One region of the Massilia hydrophila genome, then DNA from elsewhere that is predicted to be linked to it. Evidence: predicted binding sites of a transcription regulator. Region 1 holds the regulator's gene; the other holds the start of a gene.

Region 1 (4,168 bases):
GAGGCGCCGGTGCTGGAGGGCATGGCGCCCGGCCGGCCGCGCATGACCATCGTCGCCAGCCGCGCCGAGATCTATCACGAGGAGCACCGGGTCGAACTGCTCGGCAAGGTCGACATCCAGCGTCCGGCCACGCCCACCAGCGAAGCGCTGCGCGTGCGCACCGAGGCCCTGACCGTCCTGCCCGACGAGGAAATCCTCAGGACCCGGCTTCCGATCGAGATGCAGCTAGGCGCCGCCACCGTGCACGGCACCGGTATGGAGGCCAACAACGCAACCCAGAAGCTGCACCTGGCCAGCCGTGGCCAGATCGTCTATCCGCCCCGCGCGCGCTAGCAGCACTGCGCGGTTAACCCAGGACCAGCAACATGAAAAAACTCTTCGTCGCCGTCTTCCTCGGCCTGGCCGCCTTCGGCGCCTCGGCCGAGCGCGCGGATTCGCTCAAGCAGGCCGTGATCACCTTCGACACGCTCGACGTGGACGAGGTCACCCAGACCCGCATCCTCACCGGCAACGTGGTGATCACGCGCGGCACCCTGGTGCTCAAGTCGGACCGCGCATTGATGAAGGAAACGCCGGAAGGCTACATGAGCGTGACCCTCACCGCCAACAACGGCAAGACCGCCACCTTCCGCCAGAAGCGCGACGGCGGTCCCGACCTGTGGGTCGAAGGCCAGGCCCAGCGCATCGAATACGATGACCGCGCCGAACTGGTGAAGCTGTTCGCGAATGCCGAAGTGCGCGAACTGGAGAACGGCCGCATGAGCAACGAGATCCGCGGCCCCTTCATTTCCTACGACAACCGCAAGCAGGTGGCGCAGGTGCGCAACGACGTCAGCGGCGCCAGCAAGGTCGGCGGCGGACGCGGCACCCTGATCATCGCGCCGCGCCGCAACCCGGCCGCGGCACCTGCCGAGGGTGCCAAGCAATGACGGCAGCATCCGCGGCTTGCAGCACGCTGATCGTCAAGGGCCTGCAGAAGAGTTATGGCAAGCGCCTGGTGGTGCGCGACGTCTCGCTGCAGGTCGACTGCGGCGAGGTGGTCGGCCTGCTCGGTCCGAACGGCGCCGGCAAGACCACGTCCTTCTACATGATCGTCGGCCTGGTGCCGTCGGATGCCGGCACCATCGACATCAACGGTACCGACATTTCCAGCCTGCCGATCCACCGGCGCGCGGTGCTGGGCCTGTCCTACCTGCCGCAGGAAGCCTCGGTGTTCCGCAAGCTCACGGTCGAGGACAACATCCGCGCCGTGCTCGAGCTGCAGCACGACGCCAACGGCAAGGCGCTGTCGAAGAACGAGATCAACGAACGGCTCGACACCCTGCTGGCCGAACTGCAGATCGAGAAGCTGCGCGAGAACCCGGCGCTGTCGCTGTCCGGTGGCGAGCGGCGCCGCGTGGAGATCGCGCGCGCCCTGGCCACCAACCCGCGCTTCGTGCTGCTGGACGAACCCTTCGCCGGGGTCGACCCGATCGCCGTGATCGAGATCCAGCGCATCGTGCGCTTCCTGAAGGAGCGCAACATCGGGGTCCTGATCACCGACCACAACGTGCGCGAGACGCTCGGCATCTGCGACCGCGCCTACATCATCAACCAGGGCGCGGTGCTGGCCTCGGGCCGCCCTGACGACATCATCGCCGACGAATCGGTGCGCCGCGTCTACCTGGGCGAGCACTTCCGCATGTAGCCACGAACGCCTCCTGCATGAAACAGTCCCTCCAGCTTCGCACCTCGCAGCACCTGGCGCTCACGCCGCAACTGCAGCAGTCGATCCGGCTGCTGCAACTGTCCACGCTCGAACTGCACCAGGAGATCGAGCAGATCCTGCATGACAATCCCTTGCTGGAGCGGCTCGACGATCCGCTCGACCGCTCGGTGCGGCTGCTGGCCGACGGCGCCATCAACAGCGCGCCGGCCAGCGGCGAGGCGCCGCAGCCGGGCCAGGAAGCGCTTGATGCCGGCGCGCCGAAGGAAGGCGAGGGGTTCGAGGACGGCGCCGCCGATGGCGAGCGCGACGACGGCAGGGAGGGCGAGAGCGACTGGGGCGGCGAAGGCGGCGGCGCACGCAGCGGCGACGACGAGGACGGCCGCCCGCAGCTGGAAGCCGAGGGCATTTCGCTGCGCCAGCACCTGGCCGAGCAGATCCGCCTGACCGGCTGCAGCCTGCGCGACCGCGCGCTGGCCGAGCTGGTGATCGACGCGCTCGACGACAACGGCTACCTGGAAGAGCCGCTCGACGAGATCCATGCGCGCCTGCCGGCCGAGCTCGAGATCGAGATGGACGAGCTGCGCTGCGCGCTGGCGCTGGTGCAGAGCCTGGACCCGGTGGGCGTGGGCGCGCGCAGCGCGGCCGAATGCCTGGCGCTGCAGCTGCGCCGCATGCCGGGCGTGCCGCTGGTGACGCGGCGCCTGGCGCTGACCATCGTCGAAGGCTACCTGAGCTGGTTCGCCCAGCGCGAATACACCAAGCTGAAAAAGGCGCTCGACTGCGACGACGAAGACCTGCGCGAAGTGCAGGCCGTGGTCCGCCAGTGCAACCCGCACCCGGGCGCGGCCTTCGCCTCGAGCGTGTCGGACTTCGTGGTGCCTGACGTGATCGTGCGCCGCGCCAAGAGCGGCTGGGCGGTGTCGCTCAACCCGGACGTGATGCCCAAGCTGCGCGTGAACAACCTGTACGCCAGCCTGCTCAAGCAGGGCAAGAGCGAAAGCCAGATGGGCGCGCAGCTGCAGGAAGCGAAGTGGCTGATCAAGAACATGCGCCAGCGCTTCGACACGATCCTGCGGGTTGCCGAGGCGATCGTCGAGCGCCAGCGCAACTTTTTCAGCCACGGCGCGGTTGCCATGCGCCCTCTTGTTTTGCGTGAGATAGCTGATACACTAGGCCTACACGAGAGCACGATCTCGCGTGTAACCACGCAGAAATACATGCTGACCCCGCACGGCATGTTCGAGCTGAAGTACTTCTTCGGAAGCCACGTCGCCACCGAAGCGGGGGGAGAAGCCTCCTCGACGGCGATCCGCGCACTCATTGCGCAATTGACAGGAGCAGAAGACCCTAGGAATCCTCTTTCCGACAGCAAGATCGCGGAGATGCTCGGGGAACAAGGTATGGTCATTGCGCGCAGGACGGTCGCCAAATACCGTGAAGCGCTCAAGATTCCGCCCGTCAGCCTCCGCAAATCCCTGTAAAGCACCTGCCCACTCCCACCTTGTGGCGCGGGCGGGGCACCTTTCCAAAGGAGTGTGTATGAACCTCACAATCAGCGGCCACCATCTCGAAGTCACCCCCGCCATCCGTGAATACGTTCAGAATAAGCTCGAGCGCATCACCCGCCATTTCGATCACGTGATCGACACCCACGTGTTCCTCGCCATCGATAATCTCACTGAAAAAGAAAAAAGGCAGAAAGCCGAGATCAACCTCCAGGTGTCGGGCAAGATTTTGCATGTGGCCAGCGCCGCGCAAGACCTGTATGCGGCGATCGATACGCTGATGGACAGGCTGGACCGACAGGTTCTGAAACACAAATCCATGTTGCAAGACCATAGCCACGTGGCGCACAAGCGCCTTCCGGACAACGGAGAAGCTGCCGCCGCGTAAAGACGGGCCGTAGCCACCAATCGCAAGGGCGTCGGAGGGACGCCCTTTTTGCTTTCCGCAAATCATCAGTTGTTACTTTTCAGTGCTTCGGTTTGGCGCTGTACTTCTGTAGAATACATGTCTTTTCGACCACAGAAGCCCATCATGACCGACACCGTCCTGACCCGCGTCGCCAACCGCACCGGCGTCATTACGCTGGACCGCCCGAAAGCCCTGAACTCGCTCTCGCTCGACATGGTGCGCGCCCTGAGCGCCATCCTGCTGCAATGGAAGGAAGATGCCGGCGTCGAGGCGGTCGTGATCACCAGCAGCAGCGAGAAGGCCTTGTGCGCTGGCGGCGACATCCGCTTCTTCCACGAAATGGGGCGCGTCACGCCGATGGGCGGCAGCGCGCTGCTGGAAGATTTCTTCACCGAGGAATACGCGCTGAACCACCTGATCCACTTCTATCCGAAGCCGTACATCGCGGTGATGGATGGCGTGGTGATGGGCGGCGGCATGGGCATCGCCCAGGGCGGCCCGGATTGCGGGCTGCGCATCGTTACCGAACGCACGAAAATGGCCATG
Region 2 (4,168 bases), on a different contig from region 1:
GTACGACGGCCAGATCCTCGTTCACGACAGCTGCCTGTCCCCAACCACCTGGTGAGCAGGCCCGTGATCGATTTCAGAAAGCATTGGACCGAAGACTGGGCTCGGCTCAATCTGCCCGGCGCCGAAGTCTGGCTCGGTCGCGTGCTCGCCAGCCATGCGGCGCCTTCGCGCCACTACCATACGCTGCAGCACCTGGATGAATGCCTGGCGCTCTTCGATCAGGTGGCGCACCTGGCAGGGCTTCCCGGCGAAGTGGCCATCGCACTGTGGTTCCACGACGCGGTGTACGTTCCGCTGGCAACCGACAACGAAGCGCGCAGCGCGGCATGGGCAAGCGAGGCGCTACGAACCGCCGGAGCCCCTCCGGCAGTGATCGAACGAATCCAGGCGCTCGTCATGGCGACGGCCCATCATGACGCTGTAGCGGACGCCGACGCGCGTCTGGTCATCGACATCGACCTGGCAATCCTGGGTGCCGAGCCGGCGCGTTTCGCGCAGTACGAACAGCAGGTGCGTGCCGAATACGCCGCCGTGCCGGCACTTCCATACCGGCGCAAGCGCAATGAGATCCTGTCGCGTTTCCTGGCACGGCCCGTGATCTACGGCACGCCGGAAATGCATGGCCGGTTCGAGGCGCAGGCACGAATGAACCTGCGGCATGCCATCGGACAGTGAACTTCTGGTTCGTTTTGACGGCGACTTCCGATCCACATATTCCGCACTACCGGTCGAGCTCGCACTTGATGTAGACAACGAAGCTCGGCGGTTCCACAGGCTCTCGACTCGTACCACAGCCAGGAGTAGTACAAATCGACTACCCATTTGGTATTCCTGTACGGGCCAATCACGGACAAACCTACCTTGTGAGTAAGCTGCCCAAGGCTTAGCGTAAACCAGTCGAGCGAATTTGCCAGCGCAGCTTCGGTAGAGGTCAAAACAAGGGAAATGCCAGGTCTTGCACCGCCGTTCCTTTCAGTCGCCAAACAGTACCGCCGCTGAAGCCAGCAAGCCATTCCTGCTGTACGCCACTCCTATACCTCGTTTAAACAGCTTAGCGGCAGAGCTTCCGTTCTACCGAGTCTGGAAAGGTTTCGTCACGCCGCAGCGGCCAAAGATGGGGCTGACTATCCGGCGCTTTCATTTCCATCTAGGGAGAGTCAACATGCAAACAGCGATTCCAGCAAGCGTTAAAGAAAAGAGTGGCAAGCGCAGCGCAGTGCGCCGGTTTGGCCTGGCCGCAGCGGTCTTGCCTTTACTGTTTGCCATTCAGGCCGGGCCGGCACAGGCCCAGGCGAAGAATGGAACCACACTCGCGGCGTACAAGACAATCGACATCTGCGAAGTCAATCCCACTACCTGGCGTTATTCCGGCTTGATTGCGGTATGGAATAGCGGTGCCGTCGATACCCAGGGCCTGCAAATCATCGACACGATCCAGAGCAAGGTCGGAACCAACTGGATTAGCCAATATAACGTGCCGGTCGGGGTGTATGCCGAGATTCCGGCGGGAACTACCCTGGAAACCGCCACGGTCTTTCCCTACAGTGTCGATCTTGGTGCTTTATCGGGGACGATTCGGAATGTCGCGAACGTCACGATCACGAACCATTCCGGTTCCCTGGGAACAAAAAAGGGTCCTGAAACAAAGGCCACGTTTACCGGCACGGTCGAGCCTTGCAAGGCGGGCTCGGGCTGCGCCTATACGCAGGGCTACTGGAAGAGCAAGCCCAACGTTGTATGGCCTCAGCCATACACGCGTAGCGCTGATTTCTACCTGAGCGCTCAGAGCTGGCAAAAGGTGCTCGAGAACTCGGGAAACACCGCTCCCGGTTATTACCAGCTAGCCCATCAGTTCATCGCAGCAACGCTGAATGTGGCGAATGGCGCATCCGTTCCAAGCGGGATCAAGGATACCCTGGTGCTTGCCGAGAATTGGCTCGGCACGAATACGCCTGCGGCGTGTGCCGCCAAGGGCAGCTGCGGAGAGCAGAAAGACTGGGGCGCCGTACTGGACCAATATAACAACGGCAAGTATGCCGGTGGTCCGCCGCACTGCGAATGATCGTTTTCGTTTGACGGCGCCAGGCATGCATCCTGGCCGGCTGTGATAGCGGTACAAGAACATTCCACCGCCGTCTGCTTGCGCAATGGTTTCTGCATTCGACCGGGCCAGTCCCGGTCTTTTTCTTGCCGCCCTGACGGCATCAATTTTGTGCAGGCCAATAGCGGCATCCCGGCAATAAGCCCCAGGAAATGGAGCGCCACTTCATGCGCATCACCTTATGCCTTTCTCTTTTAGCAAAATACGCTCGGCAGCGGTATCGGAGACCGTTCTTTACCACCGAAGCGCTTCCAAACTGTCGAGTTTCTTTACAGTGGTGCATCACACCAACTCCGTGTTTTATCTCAAGTTATTGTTTGTATTAGGAAATTTTATTTGGGCACAAAAATTGCTTATAATCTAGAAAAATTTATTATAGGGATCGCCATGAAAAAGCTCGTCTTGCTTGCCCTGCTGACCGCCGCCAGCGTTGCCCATGCCACACCCAGTTTCATGCCGGTCGGCCCCCAAGCCAATGTAGCTGTCTCGACAGTCCTGGCGGGAGGCTGGAGCCAATGCTACGTGGGGAGTTTCTCGACGCCGATCGGCGTCAATGGTGAACAGGTATTGAGCGCCTGCCAGGGCGGCAAGCTGATGATGGCCGGCCGTGCCACCGGCAGCGACACGCTGCTGATACTGGCGGCGGCCGATCGTGCCGACACGATCTTCAATACGGGCTTCATGAACACGAGTACCACCCATGTCGCCAACGGGTCCCAGTGGTACTACGCGCCGAATTATTCATGGGGATTCACGGCGCTCGACGATACCGTGTACAAGTTCGAATGCGATATGTCGAGCAGCCCCACCAGCATGTGCCTGCATACGATGGCAAACGTCGGCGGCTACCGGATCAACGATATCCTCACCTTCGGCGATAATTACGAAAAGATCTTTTTCGTTTCAAAGGAGATCCCCGAGCCGGCATCGCTTGCCCTGTTCGGCCTGGCAGGCGCAGGGCTGATGGCGGCACGGCGCCGCCGTCGCGCCTGATCGATACCCCTGCCTGGCAAACCCGGCCAGGCAGCACAGGTTCTGCTTTCCCTACCCGCCATTGCGATTGCGCGGGATGGCGCTCCCGGACGACGTACATCTCCGGCACCGCCATTCCTGCGGCTTTTGCGCGTCCATTCGCATATCCCATGGGGTTTGTCCAGATTTCTGCCCCAATTTGGCAGCAATGCCACGCATGCCGGCCGCATGGCCAAATAATCTGTGACTCCTCCATGAAACGGTGCTAGATTGACATTTTTTCGGGGAAAGCCATTCCCCCAGCGTTACTTTCGGAGGGAGAGAGCGACGATGGACGACATGACGTTCGAGCAGATGAAGCAGGCCAAGGAATACTTCCACGCCACCGCGATGACCATCCCGGGGGTACACGGCACCAGCATCGGCATCAAGCGCGTCAGGGGTGCGCCGACCGGCCGCCTGGCGATCTGCGTGCACCTTGGCCGCAAGCGCGCGCTGGACGTGATCGCGCCCGAACACCAGATACCCCTCGAGATCGACGGCTTCCCGACCGACGTGATCGAGCATGCGCCCATCATCCGCTGCGAAGCCAAGTCCGAACGGCGCGCCATGTACGAGGACAACAGCAAATACCGCCCGCTCGTTGGCGGCACCAAGCTCAGCGCCGGATTCTCCTTCGGCACCCTGGGCTGCATCGTGGCCAAGCCGGACGGCAGCCGCTACGCATTGTCCGCCGCCCACGTGCTGGGCGAGGTCGGCACCACCGTGTACCAGCCGGCCAAGGTGAAATGCGACGAGATCGGCGCCACCGCCGAGTCCCTGGACTGCTCGCAGATGGACGCCGCCATCGCCAGCCTCGATTACTACCAGGACGCCGGCCTGGCCCGCATCCGCGAGATCGGCGCCATCAGCGGCACCGGCGAGGTCGGCAAGGACCAGCTGCCATACCCGGTCGCCAAGCGCGGCGCCTCCACGGGCCTGAGTTTCGGCAGCGTGGTCGCCATCTGTTACAGCGGGCTGGCGGCCAACCTGGAGCAGTTCCAGGACATGCTGTTCATCGACGGCAGGGACGAGGCCTTCATCGACCACGGCGAT

Evidence for each region. Region 1 encodes sigma-54, which starts transcription at its own class of promoters, with help from an activator protein. Its sites were predicted from a motif close to TGGCANGNAANCTGCTTT; they were not measured.
Region 2: the regulator sigma-54 is predicted to act here: its motif matches at 2,440-2,457, upstream of LE190_RS15915 (PEP-CTERM sorting domain-containing protein).

The regions. Positions count from the first base shown of each region.
Region 1 covers NZ_JAHYBX010000002.1:501,626-505,793, forward strand. Annotated here, with positions in the region: gene lptC (LPS export ABC transporter periplasmic protein LptC) at 1-333, shown strand, start outside; gene lptA (lipopolysaccharide transport periplasmic protein LptA) at 366-929, shown strand; gene lptB (LPS export ABC transporter ATP-binding protein) at 926-1,687, shown strand; gene LE190_RS09430 (RNA polymerase factor sigma-54) at 1,705-3,189, shown strand; gene hpf (ribosome hibernation-promoting factor, HPF/YfiA family) at 3,248-3,601, shown strand; gene LE190_RS09440 (enoyl-CoA hydratase/isomerase family protein) at 3,746-4,168, shown strand, end outside.
Region 2 covers NZ_JAHYBX010000007.1:24,383-28,550, reverse strand. Annotated here, with positions in the region: gene LE190_RS15930 (2OG-Fe(II) oxygenase) at 1-55, shown strand, start outside; gene LE190_RS15925 (N-methyl-D-aspartate receptor NMDAR2C subunit) at 64-675, shown strand; gene LE190_RS15920 (hypothetical protein) at 956-2,062, shown strand; gene LE190_RS15915 (PEP-CTERM sorting domain-containing protein) at 2,489-3,094, shown strand; gene LE190_RS15910 (chymotrypsin family serine protease) at 3,404-4,168, shown strand, end outside.